3 regions of the Sporosarcina sp. FSL W7-1349 genome follow, and region 3 is predicted to be linked to each of the others. Evidence: riboswitches for the same ligand, from Rfam matches in the RefSeq annotation. Region 3 holds a riboswitch; each other region holds the start of a gene.
The links. Region 3 has a riboswitch for thiamine pyrophosphate ahead of tenA (thiaminase II). Riboswitches for the same ligand answer to the same signal wherever they lie in the genome.
Positions count from the first base shown of each region.

Region 1: another riboswitch for thiamine pyrophosphate. It lies ahead of thiM (hydroxyethylthiazole kinase); the one in region 3 lies ahead of tenA (thiaminase II).
Region 2: another riboswitch for thiamine pyrophosphate. It lies ahead of thiT (energy-coupled thiamine transporter ThiT); the one in region 3 lies ahead of tenA (thiaminase II).

Region 1 covers NZ_JBBOOK010000002.1:628,877-639,533, reverse strand. The annotation lists gene thiW (energy coupling factor transporter S component ThiW) at 1-5, opposite strand, end outside; gene thiE (thiamine phosphate synthase) at 2-670, opposite strand; gene thiD (bifunctional hydroxymethylpyrimidine kinase/phosphomethylpyrimidine kinase) at 660-1,493, opposite strand; gene thiM (hydroxyethylthiazole kinase) at 1,490-2,302, opposite strand; TPP riboswitch at 2,385-2,492, opposite strand; gene MKY41_RS17115 (DUF3238 domain-containing protein) at 2,628-3,824, shown strand; gene MKY41_RS17110 (alpha/beta hydrolase) at 3,899-4,510, shown strand; gene wrbA (NAD(P)H:quinone oxidoreductase) at 4,569-5,174, shown strand; gene MKY41_RS17100 (hypothetical protein) at 5,227-5,781, opposite strand; gene MKY41_RS17095 (TetR/AcrR family transcriptional regulator) at 5,901-6,488, shown strand; gene MKY41_RS17090 (sensor histidine kinase) at 6,754-8,172, opposite strand; gene MKY41_RS17085 (response regulator transcription factor) at 8,169-8,870, opposite strand; gene MKY41_RS17080 (S1C family serine protease) at 9,016-10,170, opposite strand; gene adh (aldehyde dehydrogenase) at 10,450-10,657, shown strand, end outside.
Region 2 covers NZ_JBBOOK010000002.1:34,101-44,757, reverse strand. The annotation lists gene MKY41_RS14205 (aspartate/glutamate racemase family protein) at 1-587, shown strand, start outside; gene MKY41_RS14200 (DEAD/DEAH box helicase) at 651-1,793, shown strand; gene map (type I methionyl aminopeptidase) at 1,865-2,632, opposite strand; gene MKY41_RS14185 (DUF4870 domain-containing protein) at 2,966-3,304, opposite strand; TPP riboswitch at 3,409-3,512, shown strand; gene thiT (energy-coupled thiamine transporter ThiT) at 3,620-4,174, shown strand; gene MKY41_RS14175 (tryptophan-rich sensory protein) at 4,218-4,979, opposite strand; gene MKY41_RS14170 (GNAT family N-acetyltransferase) at 5,284-5,829, shown strand; gene MKY41_RS14165 (beta-class carbonic anhydrase) at 5,960-6,535, opposite strand; gene MKY41_RS14160 (aminopeptidase) at 6,922-8,154, opposite strand; gene motA (flagellar motor stator protein MotA) at 8,341-9,156, shown strand; gene motB (flagellar motor protein MotB) at 9,140-9,901, shown strand; gene MKY41_RS14145 (DUF1128 domain-containing protein) at 9,950-10,171, opposite strand; gene MKY41_RS14140 (alanine/glycine:cation symporter family protein) at 10,253-10,657, opposite strand, start outside.
Region 3 covers NZ_JBBOOK010000001.1:1,221,301-1,231,957, reverse strand. The annotation lists gene MKY41_RS06165 (ABC transporter permease) at 1-699, opposite strand, end outside; gene MKY41_RS06160 (ABC transporter ATP-binding protein) at 696-1,445, opposite strand; gene tenA (thiaminase II) at 1,432-2,124, opposite strand; TPP riboswitch at 2,230-2,333, opposite strand; gene glnA (type I glutamate--ammonia ligase) at 2,464-3,798, opposite strand; gene MKY41_RS06145 (YunC family protein) at 3,948-4,250, shown strand; gene MKY41_RS06140 (hypothetical protein) at 4,570-5,667, shown strand; gene MKY41_RS06135 (amidohydrolase family protein) at 5,672-6,895, shown strand; gene MKY41_RS06130 (DMT family transporter) at 7,015-7,353, shown strand; gene MKY41_RS06125 (DMT family transporter) at 7,353-7,667, shown strand; gene psiE (phosphate-starvation-inducible protein PsiE) at 7,717-8,163, shown strand; gene MKY41_RS06115 (glycerophosphodiester phosphodiesterase) at 8,165-9,013, opposite strand; gene MKY41_RS06110 (sterol desaturase family protein) at 9,177-9,788, opposite strand; gene MKY41_RS06105 (hypothetical protein) at 9,933-10,238, shown strand; gene MKY41_RS06100 (hypothetical protein) at 10,306-10,632, opposite strand.

The DNA.
Region 1 (10,657 bases), on a different contig from region 3:
TTCATGATGAAGCCCCTTCCCTCTGTACGATTTCTCCGATCGCTGCCGCAAATTTCTGGGCCGTGGCGAAAGGATCGTCTGCCGACGCAATGGCCGAAATCAAGGACACCCCGCTGGCACCGGCTTGAATGACGGGCTCGAAGTTATCTAGTGTGATGCCTCCGATGCCGACAATCGGCAGATCGGGATGAAGTGAAGTCGTTTTCCGGATCAACCCAGTTCCCGCGACCGGCTTGGCATCCGCTTTCGAAATGGTCGCATAAACGGGACCCATGCCGACGTAATCCGCGCCGGCTGCTAACGCTTGTTGAACCTCTTCCAATGTGTGGGTAGAGACGCCTAGGATTTTATTGGACCCGAGCCGTTCCCGCACGCGTCCCGCTTCCATGTCGTCCTGTCCGACATGGACGCCGTCTGCATCGACGGCTATCGCCAATTCCACGTCATCATTGACGATGAACGGGACGTTGTAGCGCTGACAGAGCTGCTGGCATTGCTGCGCAAATTCCCGTTTTGCCTCTCCGGTCAACGCTCCTTCCCCTTTTTCCCGTAATTGAAAACAGGTTACACCTCCCTGGAGTGCCGCTTCCAACACATTGAGCGGTTCGACTGCTCCGGTATTATTCGATCCCATGATGAAATATAATTTCAACTGCTCTTTAATCGACAAGGACGACACCCTTTCCTGCGTTTTCGCCAAGGCGACGATAGGCCCAATGATTGGTCGGGCCGTGTCCGGCGCCCAGTTCCAATCCATCCCGAATGGCCGCTTGGATGAATTGTTTCGCCTCCGCCACGGCTTCTCCAGCCGTTTTTCCGTTTGCCATCCATGCCGTGATGGCTGCTGAGAACGTACAGCCGGTACCATGCGTATCCTTCGTGTTAATCCGCTCCGAGCGGAGAATGAACCGCTCGCCATCCGCGGAGAGGAATAGGTCTTCCGCAAATTTTTCGTTGTGGCGATGGCCGCCTTTCATAACGACTGCCTGGGCCCCGAGCTCCAACAATTTCTCCGCCGCTTCCAAGACGTCGTCATCCGTTTCGATGGAAACCCCTGTCAGGACTTCTGCTTCCGGGATGTTCGGTGTGATGACTGCCGCAATCGGAATAAGTTCCTGTTGTAACGCATGCACTGCCTCTTCTTGCAAGAGGGAAGCGCCGCCTTTTGCAATCATGACTGGGTCAATGATCAATGCCGGTGGTCCGTACATTCGTAATGTCTGTGCCACCGTTGTAATGATGTCAGCCGAAAAGAGCATCCCCGTCTTCACCGCACCGACATGGAAATCCTCCAAGACTGCCTTTATCTGCGCAATGACACCAGCTGCTTCAATCGGATAGACGCCATGTACGCCAAGTGTATTTTGTGCCGTGACCGCGGTCAGTGCGGATGTACCGAATACATCCAATTCCTGAAAGGTTTTCAGATCGGCTTGGATGCCGGCCCCGCCCCCGCTATCTGAACCAGCGATCGTTAACGCTACTGCTGTCATAGTGAAATGCCTCCTTGTGAAATAAAATCCCCTATTGTAATCAATCGGTCTTCCGTTAAAGCCAATCCATTCAGAAAATGAACTGCAAAATCTCCGGGTCCTGTGGCCGCTTCTGCCGCATGTTCCCCAACTTGTTTATAGAAAGCCAAAGCCGTGGCGGCCGCCTCCAATGGTTTTTCATTCGCCACGGTTAAAAAAGCGCCTACTACGGAACTTAACAGGCAACCCACGCCAGTCACTCGCGTCATTAATGGGTGTCCGCCAGTAATGGACAAGAGATTCTGTCCGTCCGTGACGATATCGACTTCGCCAGATACCGCAACGAGGCAATCGTGGGTAGTTGCGACTTGTTTTGCCAATTTCACCACGTCCGCTTCTCCCTCTCCGGCGTCGACGCCTTTCGCCTGCCAATCAACACCTGCAATGGCCGCCAGTTCCCCTGCGTTACACCGAATGAGCGTGACATCGACCTCCTCCAAAATACGCAGCACAGACTGCTTGCGGAACGCAGTCGCTCCGGCTCCGACCGGGTCCAGAACGACCGGTTTCCCATGCGCATTGGCACTCTTGCCAGCGAGAATCATCGCCTCGACCGTGACCGCCTTCAAGGTGCCGATATTCAGGACGGTACAAGAAGAGACGGCCGCAATTTCAGCAGCTTCCTCGACCGCATCCGCCATCACCGGAGACGCACCCAACGCAAGCAGGCCGTTCGCCTGGAAGTTGGCCACGACAATATTCGTGATGCAGTGAACGAGAGGTTGGTCCTTCCGTAATTGTTGTAGAAGAAGTTTTGGTGAGTTTGACATGACAATCCACTCCTTTTTTGACATTAAAAAATCCGCCTCCTGATCGGATCAGGAAGCGGACGTGTTGGAAAAATGAACGATTGCAATTGCCACTCCACTTCCCTCCGCTGGCATCAACCAGATCAGGTTCCAAGGGTCCGCATATCCATACGCGTCTCAGTCCTTCTACAGGACTCCCCTAGTGGTGAAATATGAATTTATTTTCCACTTCACTATAACATAGTTTCAAGTGATAGCAATAAGGGAATTCGGAATAAGATGCCCAACCAGGTTTAGTCTCTTCCAAAACAAGCAATTATGAAGAGTAGAAGGAGGCTTCGCGTCCATGCAGTCATTATTTGAGATTCAGACAGTCTTGCACAAGGCGGATCTCATTTCATTCACATGGAATGATGTCGGCGGACTGTATCGTGTGTATAAAGATGGAACGCATTTGTACGAAGGGACGGTCGCGGAGTTCAGTGATGGGGATTTCACCCATGCGAAATTCTATACGTACACGGTCGAACGGCTTGAAAATGGGGAAGTGGTCGATGTGATCGTTCTTCAAACATCTGCGTTCGCAGAGGAAAAGAATAAGGAGAATCCCCTGCAATCCATCGTCATGACAACAATTGTTGCCAAGACACAGATTGCGCTGTCTTGGGAGAAGATCAAAGACATCGAAGAATATCATATTTTCCGCAACGGGGTTTATGTAGAAACGGTGAGAGGGAATCGTTATATTGACCGGGACATCCTAGTAGACGAACCTTCCATCTACTCCATCCACGCAGAACGCCCCTTGGCCCAGTCCGAGGAACGGTTGAACGTCAGCAAATCCGTTGTGTCACAAGTGTTTGGCGCCGTCAATCCGTTTGCTACGAAAGAAGAGGCGGAAGTAGAGCAATTTTTAATGACAAAGGAAATTGCATCCCCGAGTCAGTTGCTGTTGCCTGTCAAGGAGAAGAAAGCTCGGAAACGGGTGGACCACTGGAAATTCCGCTATACGACTTTCTTGCAAGAGCAATGGATTACGAACCCCAATGTCCTGTCGCCGAACCATTATTTCAAAGGAGATGGCCGAGGTTTTGCTTCGGACGGCAAAGGTTTCCGGACGCGGGTCGATATCGAACTTACCTATGATTTAGCTCGTTCTCCATTGACCTTTACGAAGCAGGTCGGGGAGTCGGTCGCCTATAATTATTTGAAGCGTTTTCGGGAACGGGCGACCGCTTCACCCGACGGTATCACGCTGGAACGATTGGATCACGGGGAAGATGAGACCGGCTTTCTCCTTCAGCATGCAGTCGGCAATCCGCTGACTACAGCACCGCAAATCGACTACGAAGTAACGGCGGTCATGCGGCGGGACGGTTTGTTCGATATTTGGGGCTATCATGATCAAGCCCCACATCATGAAGTCTATTTGGCTAGAGGCGATGGAGATTGGGAAGACATCCACCTCGCGGCAAGCAAAGGACTTGCCTGGATGTCGCGGATTGTCGCTTGGCAATATTGGCGCATTTCGAACCTGCAGTGAAACAGACTTTTTGACAGCCGGGAGAAGCACTGATATATTTATCTTGAATTAAAGATAAATTACGAGGTGAAGAAATGATCCATATATTCAAAGAAGGACAGAATCCGAAAAGGCCAACCTTGCTTCTGCTGCACGGCACGGGCGGAACGGAACAGGATTTATTGCAATTGGCGGAGTGGGTCGATCCGCAAGCATCGGTGTTGAGTGTGCGTGGGAATGTGTCGGAACACGGCATGCCCCGTTTCTTCCGGCGCTTGGCGGAAGGAGTGTTTGACGAGGAGGATTTGATTGCCCGGACGGCAGAATTGCACCAATTCCTTGACGAGGCTGCCGAAAAATATAACTTCGAGCGTTCCAATGTGGTGGCGATCGGGTATTCAAACGGTGCCAATATTGCGGGGAGTTTGCTATTCCATCATGCAAACAGTTTGAAGGGGGCCATCCTGCATCATCCGATGGTTCCTCGACGCGGGGTGGAGTTGCCCGATTTGGCAGGGGTCCGGGTGTTCATAGCTGCAGGGAAGAACGATCCGATGTGTCCGCCGGAAGAAGCGGAGGAATTGGCGAATTTATTGAATGGGGCAGGTGCGAAAACGGCGATTCATTGGGAAATGAACGGTCATTCACTCACCCGATCGGAAGTGGAAGCCGCGGCGGATTGGTATGGAAAGAACATCGTCCAGTGAATAAAAAGAAGATCGGATAGACATGCTATTTTGGAAATCAAGAGAGGAGAAGAGGAATATGGTGAAAACAGCCATTGTGTATTATAGCTCGACGGGGACCAATTACCAGCTCGCTCAATGGGCGGCGGAGGCGGCGAAGGAAGCCGGCTCGGAAGTCAAGGTGTTGAAAGCTCCTGAGACTGCACCTCAAGCAGCTATTGATTCTAATGAGGCATGGCGGGCGCATGTGGACGCGACAAAAGACGTGCCGGATGTTGCTCCAGCGGATTTGGAATGGGCGGATGCCATCATTTTCAGCGTACCGACCCGGTTCGGCAATATGCCCGGGCAGATGAAGAACTTCCTGGATACGACAGGCGGTCTTTGGGCGCAAGGCAAGCTTGCGAATAAAGCCGTGAGCGCCATGTCCTCTGCACAAAATCCACATGGCGGCCAAGAAGCGACTATCCTCTCTTTGTACACGACCATGTATCACTGGGGAGCGATTGTCGCAGCACCGGGCTACACGGATGCCGTCACATTCGGGGCGGGTGGTAACCCATATGGAACAAGCGTCACGGTGGGACAGGATGGCAAAATGATTGAGGACGTGCAAGCTGCTGTCAAACACCAAGCTAAACGCACTGTACAAGTGGCAGAAGCATTGCAACATCTGAACGCATAAGAACAACCGGCCTGCGGGGGCCGGTTGTTCTTTTTTAGGTGCGCCCGTACCATTAGGAAACATTATGTTTCTTTTTTTCCGGCCGTGGCCAAATGAAATACGAAACAGAAATTGCGAAGTCGATGCCAAGGATAAGTGCCCATGTTTTCAGCACGCCGGATAGGGCGGTCGTTTTTTCCGAATCACCGATGAGATAAATCATCAGCAGTAACAGAGCACCACCGATTAAGAAAGCAACAAGATGCTGGAATGACCCTTTCATGGAGTGGCGTGCGTATGCCCAACCGGTTTTTCGCTTTGGCTTCTCGCCTTGTTTTTTGACATAGTAGCGAAACCGTTCATCAGCCCAACGAATCATGCTTTTACCGAACGCAATCGATACGCCCAGGTACACAGCGGCCAAGGCATGGATCTGTGTTGCCGCTGCGCCGTTGTATAAATCTATTGCGGTGACGGTCAATAATAGAAGATCGATAACGGGAGTCAGGGCCAAGAAAAACAAGCCGAGCTGTTTCCGGTTGAACACATAACGGGTCAGTAACCCAAGCAGGATGACGATCCAAAAACCAATCTCACATGCAATAATCGTCCAGGCGATCAAATTCATAAGCGCACACTCCTTTTTAATACAATTGTATTAATTTAAAGTTATTATACATTATTTGTTTTATTTAATACAAGTGTACTATATATTGCGCAGAAAAATTAATTTGCTAAAATAAAAGTATGCCGAAAATTGTCGATCACGAGAAAAGACGCGAGCAGATTGCCGAGGCAATGTGGCGGGTCATTTTGGATAAAGGGATGGAAGGGGCAACAGTGCGGAATATTGCGGAGGAGGCGGGGCTCTCGCTCGGAGCGCTCCGTCATTATTTTTCGAACCAAGATGATTTGCTAGTCTATGCAATGACTCTCGTGCAAGAGCGGGCGACCGCGCGAATCGGATCTGTCGTAACAAGGGATTTGCAGCCGAAAGAAATGGTCATCGCCGTTTTGTTGGAAATTGTGCCGGTGAATGCCGAGACACGTGCTGAAATGGAAGTGTGGTTTGCGTTCATGGCTCATGTCCGGCATCGGAAAGATACATTAGCGATACCAGAGGATATGATTTTGGAAGGTGTACAAAAACTGGTGGGCCATTTAGCGGCAAGCGGGGTGTTGAAAGAAGGGCTTGATTTTGAGTTGGAGGTTGAGCGGCTTTATTCCCTCATTGATGGAATTGCCATCCATGCTTTCTTCGAGCCGAAGCGTTTGAAGAGTGAACAAGTGATTGCCACGATCCGCTACCACATCGATTCCATCTGTCAGCAGTGAAGAAATTTTTGTTTGTCGTAAGTTTGATGTCATTCAAAGAGAAGGGATTATTTATTTGGCCCAAGCAGAATGAAAGGCTGTCTCCAAGATGTACAAGGGGACAGCCTTTTTAAGTTGCAACGGATGCCAGACGGAGGTTAATTGAATTGGTTCGAGGTTTGATTGCATTGCCGACCAGCTTGCTTGCATTCCGTAGCCGGTTGCTTGTACTTTAGTCCGGTTCGCTTGCAAGTCGGCACTTTCGCTCGGGAAAACATCCGGACGTTCAAGAATCTCCCGCAGTTTTCGGCAAGGCAATGGTGAACACGGTTCCTTGTCCCTTCGCACTGGCGACTTCGATCGTTCCGCCGTGGAGGGTGATCAGTTGTTTGACGATGGACAGGCCGAGGCCGAATTCCCCGTATGGATTCGTTGTCCGGGAGACGATCGCCTTGTAGAAGCGGCTCCAAATCTTTTCAATTTCTTCCGGGTCCATGCCGATTCCGGTGTCCTCGATTTCAATGATGGTGTATTCTTCTTCGTCGAAGCCCCGTAGTCGAATCAATCCATTCTCTGTGAACTGGATGCTGTTTTTTGTAATATTGATCAGCACTTGCAGAAGCCTGTCATAGTCGGCCAGAACATGGATTGTCGGCTCGACCTCGATCTGAATGCTATTCCCTCTGTTCTGTGCCTGTCCTTCCAATTGTTCCTTCGTAATCTCGAATAAATCGATGAGCTGGATGCTCTGCTTATCGAGTTTCACTTGATTGGCCCGAATCTTTTCGTAATCGAGGTTTTCATTCACCAGACGGATGAGCCGCATTGTTTCACTGCTCGCTAGGTTCAAGCCTTTTTCCTTTTCCGATTCAGAAATCATATCATTGCGCAACCCTTCCATGATGCCGCGGATTGTCGTCAGCGGAGTCCGCAACTCATGGGAGACATCCGCCATGAATTGCCGCCGCCGATTTTCCAGGTTCTCGATTTCTGCTTGCGACGCTTCCAACTTTTCCACCATCCGATTGAAATCACCGGACAACTCCCCGATTTCGTCAAAATTCGAGGAAGGGATCCGGACAGTATAATCTCCTTGGGCTACATGTGACGCACCTTGCCGCAATCGTTCGACACGTTTCACATGGAACGTCGACAAAATCCAACTGATGAGAAGTGCTACTCCTAAAGCGATCAATGTCGTGTAAATCAAATAATGATTCATCTGCGAAATGATCTCCCGAGATCCTTTGATGGGGGAGGTGAGCAGGATGCCACCGATGAACTGGTTGTTATGGATATAAGGAAGCAAAACGAACGTGACGCCGACGTCAAATCGTTTATAATCCTGCTTGACGATGACGGAATGTCCATTTGTAATGAGGTTCCACTCTTTTTCATTCAACTCCACCAAAGGCGTTTTCAAGCCGGTGGAATAAATGATTGCGGAATTCTCGTCGAACAGGCTGTATTGGATATCCCGCCCGTTCAGCACATGACCGTACGATTGGAGAATCCGGTTGGAATTCGGCCGATCCCTTTCGATGTCGCGTAAGATTTCCTTGCCGTACAAGGTGAGCTCTTCAGTTTTATTGTCATAGACGAATCGCTCAATATAATGGGAAAACAGCAGGCTCAACAGCAGAAAGGCGATTAAGATGACGCTAATATGGCTGGCGAGCTGCTGGTAGAGGACCTTCACTTTCATGCCGGGTCACCACTTGTTTCATCAAATCGGTAGCCGACCCCCCAAACAGTATGGAAGAAGGGGCGGTCTTCCGTCGAGATTTTCGTGCGCAGCCGTTTGATATGGACATCGACGGTGCGATCATCCCCGTAAAAATCATAACCCCAGACACGGTCGAGGAGCTGCTCCCGGGAAAACACCTGTCTCGGATGTTGAAGGAAGAAATGAAGCAGATCGAATTCCTTCGGTGTCAAGTTGGGGATCGGCTTTCCGTCAAGCAACACTTCCCGGGTGTTGGTGTCCATTTTAAAATGGATTGTCCGGAGAACCCCTTCTTCCTCGGGAGGGACAGGCGGCTGAGCATAACGTCGGGTCACCGCCCGGATACGCGCCATGAGGGCGAGGGGGCTGAACGGTTTCGTCACATAATCGTCCGCACCCATTTCCAAGCCGAGCACTTGATCGGATTCACTATCTTTGGCGGTCAGCATGATAATCGGAATATCGACATCAGCTTGCCGTAGTTTCCGACAAATCGTGACACCGTCCATGCCGGGGAGCATCCAATCGATGATCAGGCAATCCCAATGTTCGCCGCTTGCCCGCTGATAGCCTTCCAATCCGTCCTGGACAAATTCCCCGTCGATCCCTTCCTTGGAAAAGAAGAGCTCAATCATCGAGGCCACGCTTTCATTGTCTTCAATCACTAATATTTTCATGGGCCGCCCTCCTTGTCCTTTCATTCAAGGTAAAACGATTTCGGGAAATAATCAACCTTGGAGGATTATCAAGGAAGTCGGCGTTTCAAGAAGTACGGGCAATTTCCGATCAATACTGTAAATAAAAAGTGTTGCGCTTTTGTTTTTACCCTTCTCTAGATGACGTGCTCGTCAAGGTCAGTTCGATGGTCTGTTTTTCATTGCCACGATAGATTGTGAACTTCGCTTTGTCGCCGACCGATAACTCGGAATAGAGAAATTTACGGAGTTCTACGGAATTTTCGATGTCTGTTCCGTTGATCGCCGTGATGACATCCTGTTGTTGCAAGCCGGCTTTTCCTGCTGCTGAAGAAGGATCGACGCTTGTAACCAAGACACCGCCTGTCACGGATTTTGGAAGGTCTTGAACGTACATGGCCGGTACTTCGGCAAGATCGGCAAGACCGATGCCGATATAGGCCCGTTCCACTTGGCCGTGTTCGACCATCTCCTCAAGAAGCGGGATGACGTCATTGCTCGGAATGGCGAAGCCGAGGCCTTCCACACCGTTCTCGGCAATTTTCAAGCTGTTGATGCCGACCACTTTTCCGTCCGTATCAAGCAGAGCACCGCCGCTGTTACCGGGATTGATGGCTGCGTCTGTTTGGATAACGTTCATTTCCCAGTTGCCCGCCGAAGTTTTGACGTCTATCGACCGGTTGACCGCACTGACAATCCCTTGGGTGACCGTTCCGGAAAAATCAAGTCCGAGCGGATTCCCGATCGCGATGACCTGATCGCCAGCACGGAGGGTGTCTGAATCGCCGAATTCCAGCACGGTTTCGGCATATTTGGCATCAATTTTCAAGACAGCGAGATCGCTTAACGCATCTTTTCCGATGATTTCGGCATCCGTTTTCTTACCATTGTCCAAGACGACTTCCACTTTGGCCGCCCCATCGATTACATGGTTGTTTGTGACGATTAGCGCATTATCTCCATCAATTTTATAAATCACGCCTGAGCCGGAACCGGCCTCGATACTTTGGCTGGCCTGTGCAAACCGATTCCCCGTATTTTGATAATTGACGATGCCGACAATCGCTCCGGAAGCTTGTTCTACCATATCCGATAGGGAAGCCGCACTTTTTACGGAAGTAGGTTGCACTTGATAATTGGCCGTTGCCGTTTCACTTCCCGAAACCTCTTGCGTCTTAGCGGTGAGCAAGTCGGTGTTTGCAACAACGCCCAATGTCAACATCGAGCCGAGGACACCTGCCGCCAGAGTAGATAAGAATTGTTTGCCTTTTGAATGTTCCATTGTATCCGTCTCCTTTGTAATTCATCTGCTTCAATCTTACGAATGAATTATGAACAAATTATTACGGGTGATTGAACAAACCTTTACAACCCGACATTTCTAATTTTACATAAACTTAATAGTTGAAAAATTTGAGGTAGTCTGACAGAATGATAGGACAAGCTCCAATATGTAAATGAAAAAGAGGACATATCAGGGAAGCTTGCAGCATATGGTAATCTTGCGTGCAAATTGAGCCGCCGGTTACCAAACGAAAAATAATCAAGGGAGGAATGGAATTTGGTACAAGCCACAGAAAGTCAAGTTTATGCGTTTCCAAACACGGATGGAGCAAAGGTGAACTTCAAGGAACGGTACGACAATTTTATTGGCGGTAAATGGACAGCCCCTGTAAACGGGGAGTACTTTGATAATGTCACACCGGTGACAGGAAAAGTATTTACCCAAGTTGCCCGGTCGACGAAGGAAGATATCGAGCTTGCCCTGG
Region 2 (10,657 bases), on a different contig from region 3:
TGGTCATCACCAACAATACGAATATCCCGGATAGGACGGCTTTCATCCTTGGCGAAAGTGAGGACAATCCGGTTCCTGTCCTCATCTCGGATAGCAGGCGCTTGGAGTCAGCAGGGGCCCAAGTGTTGGCCATCCCTTGCAATACGGCACATTCCTTCTATTCGGAACTCCAGGAAAGCACGGAACTGCCGATCATCAATATGGTATCGGAGACGGCGCGGCGTGCGAAAGAATTGGGCGCCAGTCGTGTCGGTATTTTAGCGACAAGCGGGACGATCACTACGGAAGTCTATCAGCTTGCTTGTGAACGTAATGGTTTGATACCTGTTATCGCTGATCCGAAAATCCAGGAAATCGTCATGTCGGTCATTTACGACGATATTAAAGCTGGTCGGCCGGCGAACCGGGAAAAATGGGACTTGATCGAGCAGGCGTTGAAAGAGGCGGATTGCGACAAAGTGATCCTCGGCTGCACCGAGTTGTCCATCGTCAGAGAGGAATTACAACTTGGGGAAGAATATATCGATTCACTCCTCGTCCTGGCTGAGTCGGCTATTGAAAGATGCGGATATGAAGTGAAACGGTGAACATTCGTGTAAAAAAGACAGCTAGGATATACTGGATTGTATAGAATGAAAGTGGGGATCAGAATGTCCTTCTTGGAAAATTTGGAAGAGAACATCAGAGCGAAATGGAAATTTGAAACCGAAATGCCGATCCAGACAAAGATGATACCAGAAATGCTGGATGGCAAGGATATCGTAGCGGAGTCACCGACGGGATCCGGGAAGACGCTGGCGTATGTGCTTCCGATTTTACAAATGGTCGATGGTGATAAAAAGCAGACACAGGCTTTGATCATGACGCCATCCCAAGAACTGTCCATGCAGATCGTCAACATCATCCGGGAATGGGTGGAAGGGACGAACATCACGGTCACGCAATTAATCGGCGGAGCGAATATGCAGCGCCAAATCGAGCGCTTGAAAAAGAAGCCGACCATCGTCGTCGGAACTCCGGGACGGCTTGCCGAACTGGTCAGGGCCAATCGGCTGAAGATGTATGATATCCGACAGATTATCCTCGATGAAGCCGATCAGCTATTATCCCGCGATCACCGCGTTATTGTCAAAGGGCTTATTGAAGCTGCCCATCCGGATAGACAGGTCGTTGCGGTTTCCGCGACCATCACGGACGAAATTGAAATCGTCGCAAAGCGGTTGATGAAAGAACCGATCCGCCTTCAAGTGACCGCGGATGAAATGCCGAAGCAGGGGAAAGTGGTCCACTCCTATGTGAAGACCGATGTACGGGAAAAAACGGATCTGCTGCGGGGATTGGCCCATTTGAAAGGAATCCGGGCCCTCGCCTTCATGAATAATGTGGACCAGCTTCATATGAAGGAGATGAAACTGCGGCATAATGAGGCACCGATCGGGGTCTTGTATTCGGACATGAAGAAAATGGATCGTCAGAAGACGCTGGAGAGCTTCCGGAAAGGGGAATTCCGGGTCTTGATCGCAACCGATCTTGGTGCCCGCGGTTTGGATATCGAGGGGCTGACCCATGTTATCCATGTCGATGTCCCCCACACGATCGAGCAATATTTGCATCGTTCCGGGAGAACGGGCCGTGCGGGGAGCGACGGGGAAGTATTGACCCTCCTGTCCTATGCGGAAGAGCGCGATTACCGCAAGTTGACGAAAGGGATGAAACCCGTCCAGAAAACATGGTATAAAGGACAACTGATGGAAGGCAATTCGAAAACCGTACAGAAGAATAAAGGGAAATAAAAAAGGCTGTTCCTATGCCGAATTCGATTCGGGCGACAGGAGCAGCCTTTTTATTATGCTTTGCGGGCGACTTAATTGGATGCCGTTTCATCGTCCAAAGCAGTCAAAATGATCGGTTTGTCTTTTGTGACGATGATGGTATGTTCGATTTGCGCGACGTAGGAATTATCTGGTGTTACGAACGTCCATCCATCTCCCAACTCGATAATATGCTCGGCCTTTTCAGAAATGAACGGCTCGACTGCGAGGACCATTCCCTCTTTCAGCAAGGTTTTATCCCAAGCGTCATAATAATTCAGGATATGCTGTGGCTCTTCATGCAACGAGGTGCCGATCCCATGGCCTGTCAGGTTCTTGATGACATGCAAACCGTTGTCTTTCGCTACTCGTTCTACAGCCTTGCCGATCTGATTGAGGCGGGAGCCGGCCTTCACCTTGGTCATCGCGCGGTCGAATGCGCTTTTCGCGACATCACAAAGTTTCTGCTTCTTCTCATCCGGTGTGCCGACGACGAATGAAATGCCGGTATCGGCGAAATAGCCGCCATATGAGCCGGACACATCGATATTGACCAGGTCGCCATCTTGGATGACCCGTGAACCCGGAATGCCGTGTGCGACTTCATTGTTGACACTGATGCATGTATAGCCCGGAAAGTCATATTGGTCAATAGGTGCAGAAATGGCTCCTTTCTCTTTGAAAAGCCGCCCGCCCAGCTCATCGATTTCCTTGGTTGTGACGCCGGGAACGGTCGCTTGCTTCATCTCTTCCCGAATTTCTGCTACAATTTTTCCTATTTTTTTAAGCGATTCGATTTCTCTTTCATTTTTTACGATCATCCTGAACAAATCCTTTCTTCCGTTCATTCATTACCATCCCATACTATAACATATTCCAGGAATCCAAAAGACGGCAAACTTTTGAAATCGGGGATAGATTTTTCCGGTTTGGGATAAGAGAAAAAACGCGTGACCGCAGCGTTGCGGTCCGCGTTTTTATCTTTTTGGAATCGACGTGCCGTATTTTTTTCTTTCCGACATCATTTTGCGAATGATGGGGTAAAGGACAGGTGCCCATTTGATCGCTGTTTTTATTAGTTTTTTCATTGTTCCATCGCCTTCTTCCTTGTACGCTATTGCCTGTATTTTTCCCCGGGCTTCCAAAAGTAAACCTTATTTGAGCACCTTGACGCCTTGGATAATGTTCCAGATCACGATGACGAGGAAAAGAAGTCCGTAGATGGCGACAAACAGGAATGGGGTGATTTGCCAAAATCCAAAACCTCCCATGCCTCCATTCATTGGTTCGTAAAAGGAGAACATGGAAAATGAAAAGAGGATGAAGCCCGCCACGAGCAATACAGTAGGAACGAGATGGGAGACGAGTGAGCGCTTGGCATGCTGCTTCACTTCCCAATCTTCGGAGATGAAATAGACAATCAATGGAAAAAGCAGGGGCGAAAAAAATATACTAAAATAACACAAGGCCGATAATAATTTTTGATTGGTCATAAACGTCCCTCCATCTTGTCTTTACTATACAAGGATTTTCCAGTAGATGAAATCATCTTGCTTACTTCCTCTGAATACTATACACTTGAATAGACAATTGCATGAAAAACCACAAGGGGTGCCGATTGGCTGAGATTGGGCATTGAGTTGTCCTGACCCTTTGAACCTGTAAGATCATTCTTGCGTAGGGATGTGGATGGAAACTGGCATATCAAGATGTCCCGTTCATCCGGGATGTCTTTTTTCATTTCGTAGCTAGTCGTATTTTTTCAATCTCACATCCTCCTACCATTTTTCAAGGAAGGAGGAATTCATTTGTCTAGGAAACGTCTTCAATTTTTATTGGAAGTTGCCATTTTAGGTGCTATCTCTTTTGTGTTGGATCAAATCGGATTTTCATTGCCTCAGGGAGGTTCAATCACTTTGTCAATGTTGCCGATTGTGGTAATGGCTTTTCGCTGGGGATTCGCGGGCGGCATGCTGACCGGATTTTTAAGCGGATTGATCCAAATGATCTCGGCAGGAAAGGTGTATCATCCCGTACAGGCTGCGTTGGATTATTTCGTTGCCTATGCACTCGTCGGGCTCGCGGCAGTGACGCTCGTTTGGCTGCTTCGTGGAAAAGCGGAAGGGAAGAAGGGGAAGATGGTCGCGGCGATTGTCGTGGGTACAGTAATCGGAGGGTTATTCCGTTATCTGATCCATTTCATCGGCGGAATGGTGTTCTTTGGGCAATATGCCGGGGACCAGCCGGTATGGCTATACTCGCTTTTATACAACGGGACGTTCATGATACCGTCCATCATCTTGTCTGCAATTGTCGCCTCGCTTTTATTCACTTCAGCACCGCGCCTATTGCAACGTTCATAAAAAAATCGCCGCTTTCTTCTGAACTGGAAGAGACGGCGATTTTTCATTTCACTATGCTTTTTGTGCCATGGCTTGGTAAATCTTGTCCGTTTCGATGTTTCTGTACCATAAGAATTCCGACTGCCATCGCCGCTGTTAGGAACAGGGCTGCGGCTGAAACGAATAGTTCATCTGTTCCATTTATCACAATGATCCCGATGAAGGTCCAGATATTCACTAAATTCAAAGCCACATCTTTATGATGGTAGAGGAAATGAAAAGCGAATGCTGCAGCAATCGTCAAATAAATGACAGTCCATAGCGGATCACTCAGTCCCCAGCCGGACCATTCCCGGTAAGTCAGTACATAATTGAAATTCATAATCGTCGAGATGAATATCCAACCAACATAGATGGAAATCGGAACTCTGCCCCAAATGGAATTCTCTTTTGGGGGATAGGTGAAATAGAGGGCCAGCAGAAGACCGAGAATAATCACTTTGGCGATAAGCATCGGGATGTAATAACCGTAATGCCATAATAAAATCCAAGCGATATTGAACAGGCAACTCAATATGAAAAGAGATGCGCGAAGTCTGGAAATCGATCGGGAAGAGCTCGGTTTCTTATGAAAGCCATATATCCAAAAACCTAATAAAGCATAAATGAGTATCCAAATGGTAAAAACGTATCCTGCAGGTGTAAAAAGTACGGGTAACCTATATGCAATTTCCCATGTCGTCGTGCCATTCAAAGGCAATATATTAGCAACCGAGTAAACGGCTATCATGCAGACGAGGGAAAAGGTCATTATCATTTTCATCATCGTCTAATCCTCCTACTGTACAGTATACATTCCAAACAGGAAGGCGGAACAGTAAAAGTATGAAGTTTCCGTCACAAATGCAATATTTCTCATATGGAAAATTCATGATATAATAAGTGCAACTTATGTTCCGAGTGTTTTGTTAGAATGTGGAAATTGAAAACGATTTCTTCAGTGGGTGCCGTTTTTTCGTCGCTACACTAGAGATAAATAAGATACAAACGTAAAAAATGTGGCTGGTAGCGGCATACTAATGTAGAATATGCCAGATTCCGGATGTATCTTCGCAAAAGGGTGGATGTCATTGATATTGCTTGAAGGGCGATCTTGTTATTTACGAATATTGACTGAGGAGGACGCTGTTATTTTCACGGCGTTGCTTAGTGCGAACCGGGAGTATTGGTCGGTGTTTGAACCGCGCCATGAGGACAGTTATTTCACGGTATCGGTCCAGCGGGAAAAAATTAGAGAAGCACTATATCAAATGAGGAATAGACGAGAATACAACTTCGGTATCTTTGACGCTGAAACAAGCAGGTTGATCGGCCATATTTCCTTATATAGTATCAAAAGGCTTCCGTTTTCCAGTGGATTTGTCGGATATTCGATCGATGAGGCGGAAACTGGCCGTGGATTAGGGACAGAAGCGCTCGATCTCGTGACAAAATTTGCATTTGAGAAGTTGGCATTGCACCGGATTGAGGCATTTGTGTCCCCACGTAACTCCGGATCTGTCAAAGTGTTGGAGAAGTCGGGCTATACACGGGAAGGGTTGCTGCGCAAACTGCTTTATATCAACGGCGTATGGGAAGATCATTATATGTACGCGATGGTGGAAGATGATTATTGAAAGGGCAAGGCCCCATTTCGAAGATGGGTGATGAAGATAAGAAGCCACTTCCTGTGAGAGGAAGTGGCTTCTGTTATTGTTTGCGCCTTTTAATATTTCCCGGGAAATCGGGAAATTTGTCAGCTCCCGATCAATTCTCGGTTACGGATTGATAGCCATCGACAATAACATCCAGCTGGCCTGTGTCAGGATGGACGACTAGGCCATGGATTGGCACTTTTGTATCCATAAGAGGATGATGGCGTACTGCTTCAACACTTTTTTTGACGCTTTCTGTCACATCGCTGAATCCATGCAGCCAGCTTTTCATATCCACTCCCGAATATTTTAGCGTATGGAAGATTTCAGGATCGATGCCGCGGTTTGTCATATTTTTGGTGATTCGATCTGTGTCGATGGAACTCATACCGCAGTCATGATGTCCGATGATATACACTTCGTCGGCCTGAAGTTCATAGATCGCGACCAGGATGCTCCGCATAATCCCACCGAACGGATGGTTTACGACCGCGCCGGCACTTTTGATGATTTTTGCATCGCCGTTTTTCAAGTTCATCGCTTTCGGCAATAGCTCAGTAAGACGAGTATCCATACAAGTTAAAATAACGATTCGCTTATCGGGAAATTTCGTCGTTGCATACTGCTCATATTTTTTTTCGTTTACGAATGATACATTGAAGTCCAAGATTTCATTTAAAAGTGCCACTTGTCTACACCTACCCCGTTTGGATTTGCTGTCCCTTCATCCATATTAGTCTTGTATTGAAGGGGACAGTGCGCCCGTAATTAGGACATATTATTATCTTGATAAAACAAAAGAGCTGCTGGAAGGCAACTCTTTTATAGTTTAGTATCCGGTTTTGGATCGATTCTTTCTGCATCGGAAGAATCAAGAGCTTTCGCTAAATAATGCATTGTGAATAACGCAGCTAAAAGAAGTACGACCGAATAACCGATAACTGTTGTATACATGAGACCCATGTGAAAAGACTCCTCTCTACAATATAATTATTCGCCACCGCTCTTATTATACAGTAAAGTCCCAGTCTTTTTAAGGTCTTTTTAAAATGTTTTCAGCAATTGTGACGTATTTTAGAAAGCCCAATTTCCGCTGCGGAATATGGGTTCTGCCGTTCCGTCTTGGCGGATGCCGTCAATATCCATCTGGTCTGACCCGATCATGAAATCGACATGGGTGATGCTCTGGTTGAGTCCTTTTTCTTCCAATTGCTCACGGGACATCGTTTTGCCACCTTCGAGACAGAACGCATAGGCACTTCCAATCGCCAGATGATTGGAGGCGTTTTCATCGAATAGTGTGTTATAGAAAAGCAGTCCGGACTCGGAGATTGGTGAATGGTGGGGGACCAGTGCGACTTCGCCAAGATATTTCGCCCCTTCATCCGTATCCACTAAACGTTTCAGGACCTCTTCCCCTTGATCGGCAGTTACCTCTGTAATTTGGCCGTCTTGAAAAGTGATCTTGAAGTTGTCAATGATATTCCCGCCATAGCTGAGCGGCTTCGTACTGGAAACGAACCCGTTGACTCCTGTTTTCAATGGAACAGTGAAGACTTCCTCGGTCGGCATATTTGCCATGAATGGCTGTTCCTGTTCATTGATGCTACCGGCTCCGCACCATAAATGGCCTTCGGGCAACTCGATTGTCAGATCGGTACCCGGCGCACGGTAATGAAGTTTCCTATACCGTTTTTCATTCAAATAATCGACTTTGGCATGCAAGGTCTTGTCATGCTCGATCCAGGCCTGTACGGGATCCTTCTGATCCGCTCGTACGGATTTGAAGATTGCTTCCCAAAGGGCTGGGACCCGGTCGCCTTCCGGAAATTCGGAAAACACTTTGTCCGCCCATGCTTTGGATGGAGCGGCGATGACAGTCCAACTGAATTTGTCGGCTTGCATCAGTTGTCTGAATCGGTCTAACGCTTGTCCTGCTGCTTTTTGCGATTCGGCAATGCGAGCAGGATCAATTCCCTTTAACAAATCAGGGCTTTGGGACGTGATGCTCATGAAAGCGGCTCCTTTTTCCGCAAGTTGCTCCCGCTCCTGCACCTTCCAAGCGGGAAATTCCGAGAAGGACTCCGCAGGGGCTTTTTCGAACCGGATCCGGGAGACGATATCATCGACCCAGTCGACAAATACTTGGCGTGCTCCCGCCTCATAGGCTTTCTCGACGATGAGCCGGACAAATTCGACGGTTTCTGTGGAAGCGTTGATGAGCAAATACTGATTTGGTTGGATATTGACACCTACTTTGACCGCTAACTCCGCATAACGTTCCAACCGGTTTTCAAATGTTGTCATAGTGAAATTGCTCCTCTCTTCATACATAAAATGGCCTACAGACTTTTGAAATTCCCGTCATCAAAGAAATATTAAGAACTTGTGACAGGAGATAAAATTATTATACAACTCTTATGAAAGCATATCTAAAGATAGGTCTAAAAATGCCGAAGTAATAAGAAGAATGGATTACTTGGAGGGGCTATCATGGATTTATCAACAATATTGGGGCTTGTTCTTGGGTTTGTCGCCCTCTTCGTCGGTATGGCAATGAAAGGCGTCACGCCGGACAACCTGTTGAATGTAGCGGCCATTCTGATTATCCTCTTCGGGACGGTAGCGGCAGTGGTCATTGCTTTTCCGATGAGTGAATTGAAGAACGTGCCGAAACTTTTCGGGAAAATTTTCAAAGAACAGAAGCTTACTTCTGATGCAGATATCATTCGGATGTTTTCCGGTTGGGCAGATATTGCACGTCGTGAAGGATTGCTGGCGCTTGAAGCGAAAACGGACGAAATCGATGATCCGTTTTTGAAAAATGGGCTCGGCTTGGCAATTGACGGACAAAATGCGGATTATATCCGGGACGTGCTTACGGAGGAAGTGGACGCGATGGAAGAGCGCCATGCAGCTGGGGCCCTCATCTTTTCCCAAGCGGGGACATACGCACCGACACTTGGGGTACTAGGAGCGGTTGTCGGCTTAATCGCGGCGCTTAAAAACTTGGATGATATTGCCGCCCTTGGTTTAGCTATCTCTGCCGCCTTCATCGCTACTTTGCTCGGGATTTTCACTGGATACGTCCTTTGGCATCCCTTTGCCAATAAGTTGAAGCGGAAATCTAAAGAGGAGGCACGGCAACGGCATATGATGATCGAAGGGATCCTTTCCGTCCTGGAAGGGGAAGCACCACGGGTCATCGAGCAAAAACTAGCTTCATATCTATCTGTCCAAGAGCGTAAGAAACTGGCGAACGCAAATTCCAGCGAGAAAGGGGCTGGCCAGTTTGTCGAAGAGACGTAAGAAGAAATCACATGATGAGCATGGCGTGGATGAATCCTGGCTCCTGCCTTATGCGGACTTATTGACGCTATTACTTGCATTGTTCATCGTTTTATTCGCTTCCAGTTCCATCGATGAAGCGAAGTTCACTCAAATGACGACAGTCTTCAATGAGATTTTCGACGGGGGTAAAGGTGTGATGGAGCAATCAGCGCCGACAACTGTTCCTGTGCCGAAAGATTCCGTCGATGTCAACGAAGAGAACAACTCCTATTTGGAAGATCAACGGTCGCTGGGGGAAATCCAAGATCGTTTGGATAATTATATCGCGGTACATGAATTGGAAAACCAGTTTGAAACGAAGCTGACGGATGAAGGTCTGCTCGTCACGATCCGTGACAGCATCCTTTTTAGCCCAGGGAAAGCTGACCTTAAGCCGGAGTATAGGGGATTGGCGGATGATATCGCGGAATTGCTCGTATTCGATAGGCCACGACAAATTGTCATAACAGGACATACAGACAATTTGCCGATGAACAACGCGGAATTCTCTTCGAACTGGGAATTGAGCGTCATGCGGGCAGTCAACTTCCTGAAAATCCTGATGGAATCAGATAAAATTGATCCGCTTTTACTCAGCGCGAAGGGCTATGGGGAGTATCATCCGATCGCTCCTAACGACACTGCGGAAGGACGCAGTAAAAACCGCCGTGTCGAAGTTTTGATCCAGCCCCTTGTATTGGAAGATGGTTCGGTAGCCAACTAGATAATAGAAAAAGAGTGCAAGGCCAACAATCGGCTTTGCACTCTTTTTTCATTTTCGCATCGATCCGAGCTCAGCGGCGATGGCCTGCATTTCATTCGGTGTTATATTATTCCGTTTCATGACCAGTTGATACATATCATGCAGGTCCTCGTACTGAGAAGTGCTGAAGTTTTCCGCTTTCATTGCGTCCACATTCACCATGCGGAGTTTCTCTTTGATCTGCTCTATCATGAAGGTCACATTTTCTGGTGAAGGTTTTGATAAATCCATCTGCCCTAGCCACCTTTCTTTTGCTTCCACCCAAGTATTCCATTAATCAATTAACGTGTCAATCAGCCTAGACAAAACCTCTTATTTTGCGGATTCTTTCTCTTCTTTGATTTTCGCTTGGAATCGTTTTGTTTCCAACACAATGATGCCAGATAGACCAAGGAGTCCGATCAAGTTCGGGATGGCCATGAGACCGTTCAGGACGTCCGCCAAGGCCCATACGACGCCCAACTTGGCTGTAGCGCCTACAAAGATGAAGAGGACGAAAATGACACGGTACGTAAAGACGGCTTTCGGATTCGGGAAGAGGTATTGGAAGCATTTCTCACCGTAATAACTCCATCCCAATATAGTGGAAGTCGCGAAGAATATGAGACCGATTGATACGATAATCGGACCGGCGCTTCCGAGGAATGTGCCAAACGCTTCAGCCGTCAAGAAGTCGGCTTCGATTCCTTGACCGTCCCATTTTCCAGACATGACGAT
Region 3 (10,657 bases):
TGAAACAGTTATGAATAAAATAATTCCAATGCCCGTCAACACGAGAATCGGAGCAAACACAGCCGCTCCGTCAAACTGGGTCATCATGCGCCGACTGAAATAGCCGAGTCCCGCTTGCGCTCCGAGCCATTCCCCGATGGCCGCCCCGATGACACTTAACGTCACCGCTATCTTTAGGCCTGAAAAGAAATGGGGGAGAGCGGCCGGCACGGAATATTTCCAAAAAATATCCCGGGGGACAGCCCCCATCGTCCGGAATAATTCCCGGACTTCTTTTTGCCCAGCCGCCAACCCATCGAAGGTGTTCACGGTAATCGGGAAAAACGTGATCAGCACCGCAACGGCCACTTTACTCCAAATCGTATAGCCGAACCAGAGGACGAAGATGGGAGCCAGCGCGATGACCGGAATCATCTGCGAAGCAATGAGCAACGGATAGACCGCTTTTTGCACAGCTGGCTTGGCATGCATCCAGACAGCCATCGCGGTCCCCATGCCGATCGATAAGCACAGCCCGATGACAATGACCGCAAACGTTACCGGTAAATGCTTAAGAAGCAGCACTTCCTTCAGCTCCCATAACCGGATGACGATTTGCATCGGCGACGGCAGGATGAAAGGTTTAGCCAACAGCCGGGCGCCCGCTTCCCAGACGCTGAACAGGATGACGACGATAAGGGCAGAAGAGGCGTTTTTCATAGCGCCACCTCGGTTTTCAGCTTTTCCAGTAATTGCTCCTTGAGCGCCAAAATGGCAGGCTCATGCAAATTTTTTCGCGTCCGGGGCCTCGACAATGGCACGACGATTTCCTCTAATGAAGTGACGGGCTGGTTTTGGAGCATAAAAATCCGATCCGACAGGAAAAGCGCTTCTTCCACGTCATGCGTGATAAACAGAATTGTCGATTGTTGCATTTCCCATTGCCGGAGCAGCCATTCCTGCATCGCCAGACGGGTGATTGCGTCGAGCGCGGAAAACGGTTCATCGAGCAATAAGAGCGGACTTCCGGAGAGAACGGCACGCAAAAAAGCGACGCGCTGTTTCATGCCGCCTGAAAGCTCAGCAGGGTATTTGTCACCCGTCCCCCCAAGACCAAATTGGTCCAATAAAGGCAACACCCATTCACGGGCCGCCCGTTTTTTCATTCCCGCCAGTTCGAGTGGAAGGGAGGCATTTTCTATGATAGTGCGCCATGGCAACAGCAAGTCCTGTTGTGGCATATAGCCGATATTGCCGAGAAGCGGCTCGTCTTCTTTTCCATTGAAAACGATCCGGCCGGCTGACGGGACCGCAAGCCCCGTTGCCAGCCGGAACAGCGTGCTTTTCCCCGAACCGCTCACCCCGACAATCGAGATGAATTCACCGGGTTGCACGTGAAAGCTTAAGCGGTCCAGAATATTCGCTTGACCGTCGTAGCTGAAGGAAACATCGTCAAACTTGAGCATGGCGGGTTTCAGTTCCGGGCCACATCTGTTTTGAATTCGCCATATCCCAGAACATGTACTCAAAGCGGGTCGTGTTCAAGAAAATCTCCTCAAGCCGTTCCAGCTCATGCTCCGGCTTACCTTCCGCATACTGATCCATCAGTTCGATGCACCAGGACGCCAATTCCCCGAATTCTTCGGAAGCGTACATGCGAATCCAATCTCCGTACAACGGATGATCTGCCGCCCCCGGAATGGCATTCAGCTCTTTCCCGATTTCCCAATAGCTCCAAGCGCAAGGCAGCAGTGCCGCGACGACTTCCGCCACGGTGCCGTTCTGGCAGACATGCAGCATATAGTGGGTGTACGCGAGCACGATCGGGGAAGGCTGCGCGGACTCCAGCTCATCCTCGGAAATGCCGAACCGTTTCGCATAGTTACGATGAAGTTCCATCTCCGTATTCAGCGTGCCGTCCAACAAAGAAGCGAATCGTCCCATCGTCTGCAAATCGCTTGCCTTCACGGCGCCGATCGCAAAAACTTTTGCGTAATCAATTAAATACAAATAGTCCTGCACCATATAGAACCGGAATTTATCCGGATCCAATGTGCCATCTCCGATTCCCTGGACAAACGGATGCGCGTGATTCTGCCTCCATATCGGCAACGTCTTCTCATGCAATCGATCTGTGAACTTCATGTTTCATTTCCCCTTTCGTTTTTTCCAAATAAAAAATCCACCTCTTGAAGAAGAAGTGGATGAATGACATTCAAAAGCACAACCGGATACAGACCGGCAGAATGTAACTGCTCAACACCTCTTCCTTACGCCGGCATGATCCGGTTCAAGTTATAAGGGTTAAGGCGAATGCCTCTCTCAGCTCGTTGCGAGCACCCCTAGCGGTGAATCTTATGAAATTGGATTGCCCTATTATAATCATAGAAAGATTGAAAGGTCAAATAGGTGTAAAATTGGAACAGCCATCCGGCGCCGGTTTGACACGGACGTGGATGGCTGCATAGACTCTTGTAAACTATGTTAATATATCTTCATATACCGTTCCAATTCCCAAGGATGGACCGTGATCCGGTAGCTCTCCCATTCCACTTTCTTCGCTTTCATGAAGTTTGCGCAAATATGGGAGCCGAGCGCTTCCTGGATGACTGCATCTTCCCCAAGGGCGATGAGGGCGTGGTCCAGATCGGTCGGCAATGTGCCGATGCCGAGTTCCGCCAGCTCCTCGGGTTTCATTTCATAAATATTGCGATCGACCGGTTTTGGCGGTTCGAGTTGCCGTTTGATGCCGTCGAGGCCCGCTTTCAAGATGGCCGCCATGGCGAGATATGGATTCGCGGAGGAATCGACGGAACGGACTTCGATCCGCGTACTCATGCCTCGGGAAGCCGGGATCCGGATGAGCGGACTCCGGTTTTGCGCCGACCACGCGACGTAGCAAGGTGCTTCATAGCCCGGCACGAGCCGTTTATAGGAATTTACCGTCGGATTGGTGATGGCGGTGAAACCTTTGACATGGTCGAGGACACCCGCCATGAAGTGATACGCCGTGTCGCTGAGCTTTCGTTCGCCGTTTTCATCAAAAAATACATTTGCCCCGTCTTTGAATAAAGACACATTGCAGTGCATGCCCGATCCACTGACACCATACAACGGTTTCGGCATGAACGTTGCATGCAAACCATGTTTCCGTGCCATCGTCTTGACGACGAGTTTGAAAGTCTGAATATTATCGCAAGCCGTCAACACATCTGCATATTTGAAATCAATTTCGTGTTGGCCGGGGGCTGCCTCGTGATGGGAAGCCTCCACTTCGAAGCCCAATTCCTCCAACTCAAGAACGATATCACGACGGCAATTTTCCCCGAGATCCATCGGGGCCAAATCAAAATAATCCCCATGATCGTTCAATTCCATCGTCGGCTGCTTGTTCGCATCCAGTTTAAACAAGAAAAACTCTGGTTCGGGTCCGAGATTGAAATCGGTGAACCCAAGTTCCTTCATTTCCTCGATGACGCGTTTCAAGTTGCCTCGCGGATCACCGGGGAACGGAGTGCCGTCCGCTTGTGACACATCGCAAATGAGCCGCGCCACCTTGCCACTGCCGGAAGGCCAAGGAAAGACCATCCATGTATCTAAATCCGGGATGAGGTACATATCTGACTCCTCGATCCGGACAAAACCTTCAATCGACGACCCGTCGAACATCATTTTATTGTCGAGCGCCTTCTCAAGCTGGCTGACGGGAATCTCCACATTTTTAATCATGCCTAAAATGTCGGTGAACTGCAGGCGGATAAAATTCACATGTTCATCCTTCACAAATCGCCGAATGTCGTCCTTGGTGTAATTCCTCATCATGCCACTCTCCTTTTTTTCTAACATTTTTCTATAATAAATCAAGAAGAATACCATTTTCAAGAATTTTTTTCAATAAAATAACAGAAATATTTCTTCACGTAAATAAGGAGGAATTCATATACATAGGAGGGGAGGAGGCAGAGGAAATGGTTTCATTGACACCGATAATCCTGGACGGCCATGCGTTCACCGCTACAACGGTCCGTCTACCGAAAACCACGTTGCTGACTGTTTCGAACGAGGTGGGGTATATCATGTGTGGCGCACTCGACGTGGAGCTGCTCAACACCCTGCTGATCGACCGCCAAATCATCGCAGGCCGCGCCGTCGGGGTTAAAACGATTGATCAATTGCTAAAAGCCCCACTCGAATCGGTCACAATCGAAGCGGAACGTCTCGGCATCCATAAAGGGATGAGCGGGGAAGAGGCTTTATTGAAAATGGTGTAAATCAACAGCTCCCGGAGAGATGGGTCTCTTCTGGGAGTTGTTTTTTGTGATTTTAAGGATATTGCGGGGCCCTCATAGTTTACTTCTGTGCCATGACAGTTCCGGGACTTGTCCTTATAGTTTGGCGGTTTGCCATGAGAGTTTTCCCGGGCCCTTACAGTTTACTTCCGTGCCATGACAGTTCGGGGACTTGTCCTTATAGTTTGGCGGTTTGCCATAAGAGTTCCCCCAAGTCCTTGCAGTTTCCCCACGCCTTTCCCAACCTAACACCAATCCCCCAAATCGCACATAAACTAAAGCAAAGCAAGGAGGTTGGTCGATGAAAAAAGAACAAGCGTCGCCGAGGAAGCCGCAACCGTCCCGGGCGAAATGGCGGTTAATCGAAATGATCGGCTTGTTGCTCGTGTTCGCGTCATGCGTTATATTGCTCGCCGTGCCGGACTCGCTTTCCGAATTCTTCAATACAATTATCGGAGAAGTGAAGCCGATTGTCGTCGATGTTTTCCTCATAAGCGAAGTGGGGATCGCCATCATCATCAGTGTCATTTTCGGCCGATTGCTGGAGCGGCTCGGATTCACGGACGGATTGATCCGCATTTTCGTCCCTGTCATGAAATGGTTTCACATCAACCCATCTGTCATCGTGCCCAGTGTTTATAATATCTTGGGCGATATCAATGCTGCCGGGAAGATCGCCGGCCCGATCCTCGTCAAAGCGAAGGCGACGAAGGCCGAGCAGAAAATCGCCATCGCAACGATGGTCCAATCGCCGCAATCATTCGCAACATTGGTATTAGGCCTCATCGCTTTATCCGCATTCGGCATTCAAGCGTTTCCACTCATCCTACTCTCCATTTTCCTACCGATCATCATTGTCCCTTTTCTGTTATCCAAAACGATTTACCGGGATACGAAAAAAGTGGATTTACAGCAACTTCCCCGATTCACACCGAACACCCGATTTCTTCATACTATTTTCGCATCCGCGAAAGAGGGAGCGGAACTGCTCTTCTTACTGATTATCCCAGCGGTTGCGGCAGTCTTTTTCTTCATCGGGGCATTTAAGTTTTTCGGCATCTGGGGTGCTATCGAATCGGGCATGACGACCGCGCTGACTTTCTTGAACATCGAACCCACAACAGGTATCGTCTCCATCTTGGCTGCACCGACGCTTGCTGTTGCACAACTCGCCGATCTGACTGCCGCGATTGATCCAAAACTGATTGTCGGCTCTTTCGTCCTCGCCAATTCCGGCTTGCCGTTATCGGTCATCTTCGGCCAAGTGCCGGTTACCTGGTCCGAAATTTCCAGCCTGAATGAAAGAGAAGCATTAACGGCAGCGATTGTCGGAATGATTATCCGCCTGGCAACCGCCTGGATTTTAGCCACTTTCCTGACGCCGTTCCTGCTAGGATGATGGAATGAATCAAACCTATCTCGTCACAGCGAAAAAACTAGTGACCGTCAGCCCTCTCGGAGCTGTCCTGGACGGAGCGATGCGGATCCAAAACGGGAAAATCACCGCAATCGGCCTAGCCGCCGAATTGGCTAAACAATTTCCGTACGATCCTTTATTGGACTATCATGATTCCGTCATCACGCCTTCCTTAGTCGATTGCCACACTCATTTGCTTGAATTTGCTCCGACAATGTTGTATCCGGTTACACCCGAAACCCATTTCCTCGCCGGCAGGGCAATCCTGTTCAAAGCACTGCAATCAGGCATTACCGCACTCGGCGAGCAGGTTTGCGGTCACCCGCTTTGTGATTTTTCTGTGGAGGACTATCGCAATGCCGTTGCCGATCTTCCGCTCGATATTACCTTTGCGACAACGAGCATTTCCATCGGTTTTCCGGAACTGGCCCACTTTAGTGCTATCACGCAATCGAAAGCGATTTCAAAATCCGACCTTGTCCATCCGCAATTAATTAATAAAATTGCAATGGAAAGTGAGTTCCCCGGTGAAAATATTTTCATCAATGCTACACCGGCAAACTTTACACAGGATAAGGTTCTGCGAGCGGGGGAGATCATCTATTCCTTGGAAGAAATGCAGCGAATCACTTCCATTTATCACAAGCTCGGCAAGCGGATCGGCGCGCATGTAGCGGGGGAGGAAGGCATCCGCAGAGCGCTCAAAGCGGGAATCGATGTCCTGCATCATGCGCATGGAATTACGGAGGAATTAGTAGAGGATGCAGTAAAACGAGGGGTGGCTATCGTGGCAACGCCGCTCGGGGGCACCCATTTGCCGCCCAATTCACCGGAAGAAATCGTTGAATTGGTCGAGAAGGGGATCCGTGTCTCCATTTCGACCGATGCGTATCTTCCTCCTTATCCGGGTGTGTCGTGGCTTCCGTACACAGATCAATCACCCCGCGGGCCGGAAGAACTAATGCGAGTCGCACACCCGGCGATGGTGCTTCTGCAATCGCGCCAAATAGACGAAAATGAAATACTCGCCATGCTCACAGCCCATCCGGCTGACATTCTTGGAAAAGGGAATCGGTTCGGGAAGCTGGAACCCGGAATGGACGCCAATTTCCTAGTGGCGGACGGGGTTCCGGGACTAGACATTACGAAGGCCAGTCAAATTCAGGCTGTATTTTTCAATGGAAGGAAAATGATCCAAAGAACCTCATAACCGGCAGGCGAAAACCGCTGCCGGTTTGCCGGAAAACATATTTGGACAGGCCAAACCGAATACGTTATGATGGAGTCAGTTAGCAGGTACTGCCATTTTTGAAAAGGTGGGATACGCAGTTGGCTTGGCTTTATGTGTTATTTGCCGCGATTGTCGAGTTGGTTTGGGTGATCGGCCTCCGTTACTCCGATTCGGTTTTGGAGTGGAGCCTGACGATTATCGCAATCGTGTTCAGTTTTTATTTCATCATTAAAGCTTGTGAGAAACTGCCGTCCGGCACGGTGTATGCGGTGTTCACCGGATCTGGGGCAGCCGCAATTTTCCTCATCGACGCTGTGTACTTCCAATCGGATTTTTCCTGGGTCCAGGCGGCATGTGTCGGGCTGATTATCCTGGGAGTCGTTGGGTTGAAGATGGCGGATTCTGAGGAAGATTCGGCAGCTGGGGGTGATGTGTAATGGCTTGGCTCTATTTGGTCATTGCCAGTTTCGGCGAAATTTTCGGTGTCATGGCCATCAATCTGTACAATCAAAAAAAGTCATTGCTCCGGCTTCTTTGGATTGCAGTCGCATTCGGTTTCGGTTTCCTGTTCCTCTGGCTTGCCATGCGGGACATTCCGATGGGCACTGCCTACGCGGTATGGACTGGACTCGGTGCAGCGGGAACAGTACTTATGGGGATTTTCGTCTTCAAGGAACCGGGGAATTGGAAGCGGCTCATGTTTTTATTACTCATCATTTGTGGTGCGGTCGGGTTGAAAATATTCAGCTAATCACTATATATGAAAAGGCCGTCCAATGTAGACGGCCGGGGGAGTGCACATGAACTACAAAAAGTTTGCTGGCAACTTCTTGGTCAATTTTCCGAAGATCCTTCAAGGGGTGCTCAATATTTCCCTTGTGCTATTGGCGATTGTCCTGTCGATTCTATTAGGGAAGGAACTCTTCGTTTTCATTGATATTTTGATGGAACAGGAGAGCAATGATTACAAACTTTTCTTGGCACATATTCTGATCTTCTTCCTCTACTTCGAGTTCATCACAATGATCGTCAAGTATTTCAAGGAAGATTACCATTTTCCGTTACGGTATTTTATCTACATCGGCATTACGGCGATGGTCCGCTTGATCATCGTGGATCATGGCCATCCGATGAACACGCTATTGTATTCGCTTGTGATTTTAGTATTGATCATCGGTTACTTCATCATGAATATTACACCACGCGACCGTCCGGAGAGCAGATGGTTCTTCAATCGGGATCCCTGACTTATTTTGTAGCCAGAAAAGCGGGTTCGTCCATCGGAAGTTTGGAGAAGTCAGAAATGACGCCGTCCGCGCCGAATCGCTTCGCCTTGGCAAATAACTGGGTATCCTTTTTCGACCAGACGAGCACTTTTCCGTCATGTTTATGGACTTGATCCACCACTCTTTTGTTCACATAGGATACATTAAAATTGATGTAACTTGCGAAAGAGGTCAATTCTTTAAGCGTTTTGGAGGATGGTAAAAAAGGTGAGGGATTCATGAGGACGGCCACTTCGACTTCGGGAAGAAGCGCATGCACTTTCCGCATAGAATCAATGTCAAACGATTGGATGATGATACCGCTTACATCTGGATAGGCAGTTAATGCCTCTACAACTTTTTCCTCGATGCCCGGATACTGGTCGGGCTTTTTAATCTCAATCAACAATCCAGATTCCCCGTAAAACTCCTCTAGCAACTCATCGAGCGTCAGAATCGTTTCACCCGTATAGACTGGGTCGAATGAACCCCCGACATCCAATTCCTTCAGCTCGGCCAGCGTCAGGTCTTTGACGAATCCTTTACCATTCGTCGTGCGGTCGACCCGTTCATCGTGGATGATCACCGGTTCGCCGTCCTTGGATAGATGAACGTCAAATTCCAGGAAATCCGCTCCCATTTCAATGCCTTTGCGGAAGGAAGCTTGAGTGTTCTCTGGTGCGAAACCGGAGGCGCCCCGATGCGCGACATTAATGAGGTTAATAGGGATATCCGGCCGGGAGGATCGATTGGCGAAGCCTACTAAAAGGCATACTACGAGACTACAGATCACGATAGTCAGGATTATTCTTTGCTGTTGTATTTTTTTCATGTCGTGTCCCCCTCGTAATCCATCTTCGGTTAAATATCCGAAAATTTCTACACTTATTGAATAACTTAAATATAATAGATTCAAGCCTTTATTACCATAGTCTTAAAGTCCCTAAAGGGCGAAAAGCCTCTCTTTTTGTCGAAAGTGGAGAGGCTTCACGAAGTTATGCCCGTTTTTCAAGGTTTTTGGCGGTCGGGCTCTTGTCTACGGAGCGGTTATCCGGATACGTGCCGAGCGCTTTATCATATGTCATATGGGTGACGCCGAACCAATAGTTTTCATTCTTAAAATGGTGGAGGAGATGATGTTTTTTGATCCGTTTCCCGAGTTGCGTTCGAGGAGTGATTGGACGATGGGCGACATAATGTTTCCATTCATAGAACAAGAAATAGCCAAGCAAACCGGTTGCAAAGGCAAGGGTCAATGAAACGCTCCCTACTACACTGTGAAAAATGAGGGAGTACAGGATGAAGCCAGGAACGCTAAACCAGAGCGGCAAAAATAGTAATTTCAAATTGTCGGGTTCCACATGATGGTCATAATGCAGCCGCCGCAACAGTTTCAAAAAGTATGGGTTGCGCGGCGCCTTCAGGTGAAATAAAAAGCGGTGGACCATATATTCACTCGTCGCATATGTCAACATGCCGATGACAATGGCAAGCCACGCACCTAATTGCAAAAGATGGGGAACGGTAAACGAGGCGCATGCGGTGAACAAAAGTCCCATTAGCAATACGTCCGGGAACAGCAAGAAGTCCTTAATATATGTTTTCATTACAACGCCCCTTTCTTACTCTATTATATGTTAAAAATTCAGACATTTATAGTTGATTCTTCTGAAGTAATAGGATTACATTCATGAGTTTCAGGGAATGCAAAGTATATTGGAGTAAATTTAAAAGATAAAGGGGAAATTCGAATGATCTATCAAACGAGTATAAGGATGACTGTTGAAAATGGAGAAGGGAAAACGGACTATTTCTTTGAAGCGGAAGAGCTGGAACTCAACCAGGATTCCAAATTACAAATCCGGAAAGAAGCGGGCAGGGAATCGGTATTTTTTGAAACCGTCAAGCTTTTATATGGAATCGACAAAGACACCGGCAGGCGAACCTTGTACCATATGGAAACGACAACCGAAACGCCGATTGATAAGGATAGGACATATTATGTCAGCCAACTGGATGAAATGAATCGGATGATCAAGTTTAAGGTGTTGGAATAGGAAATATTCTAAATAAAACACAGAAACTCACCCGAACCAGGTGAGTTTTTCCTCAATCAAACCGCGGTTAATCTTCCAAATCCCCAAAGCCTTCGTCATACCCTCTTCGTAATTTGAAAATAGCGGCTTCGTTCCGATGAGTTTTATGAGACATGAAAGCGAGCTCGCCTTTGATGGGAGAAAGCTCGCTTTTTACATGACCGGCATGTTCTTTCAATCCCGCTATGTCTCCATGTATTTTGTGGAGATCCATCGACATGCTTTCTAGCATGGCGTCTGTCTCTTCTTGACGGTCGCATAATGCGAGTGTGATCTCTTTTACCGCGTCCACATTTAAAGTTTGAGTAAGATCATTCAGAATTACTGTTTGTCCATCCAATCTGTGTGTGTTCATTCAATTGCGACTTGACACCTTTTAT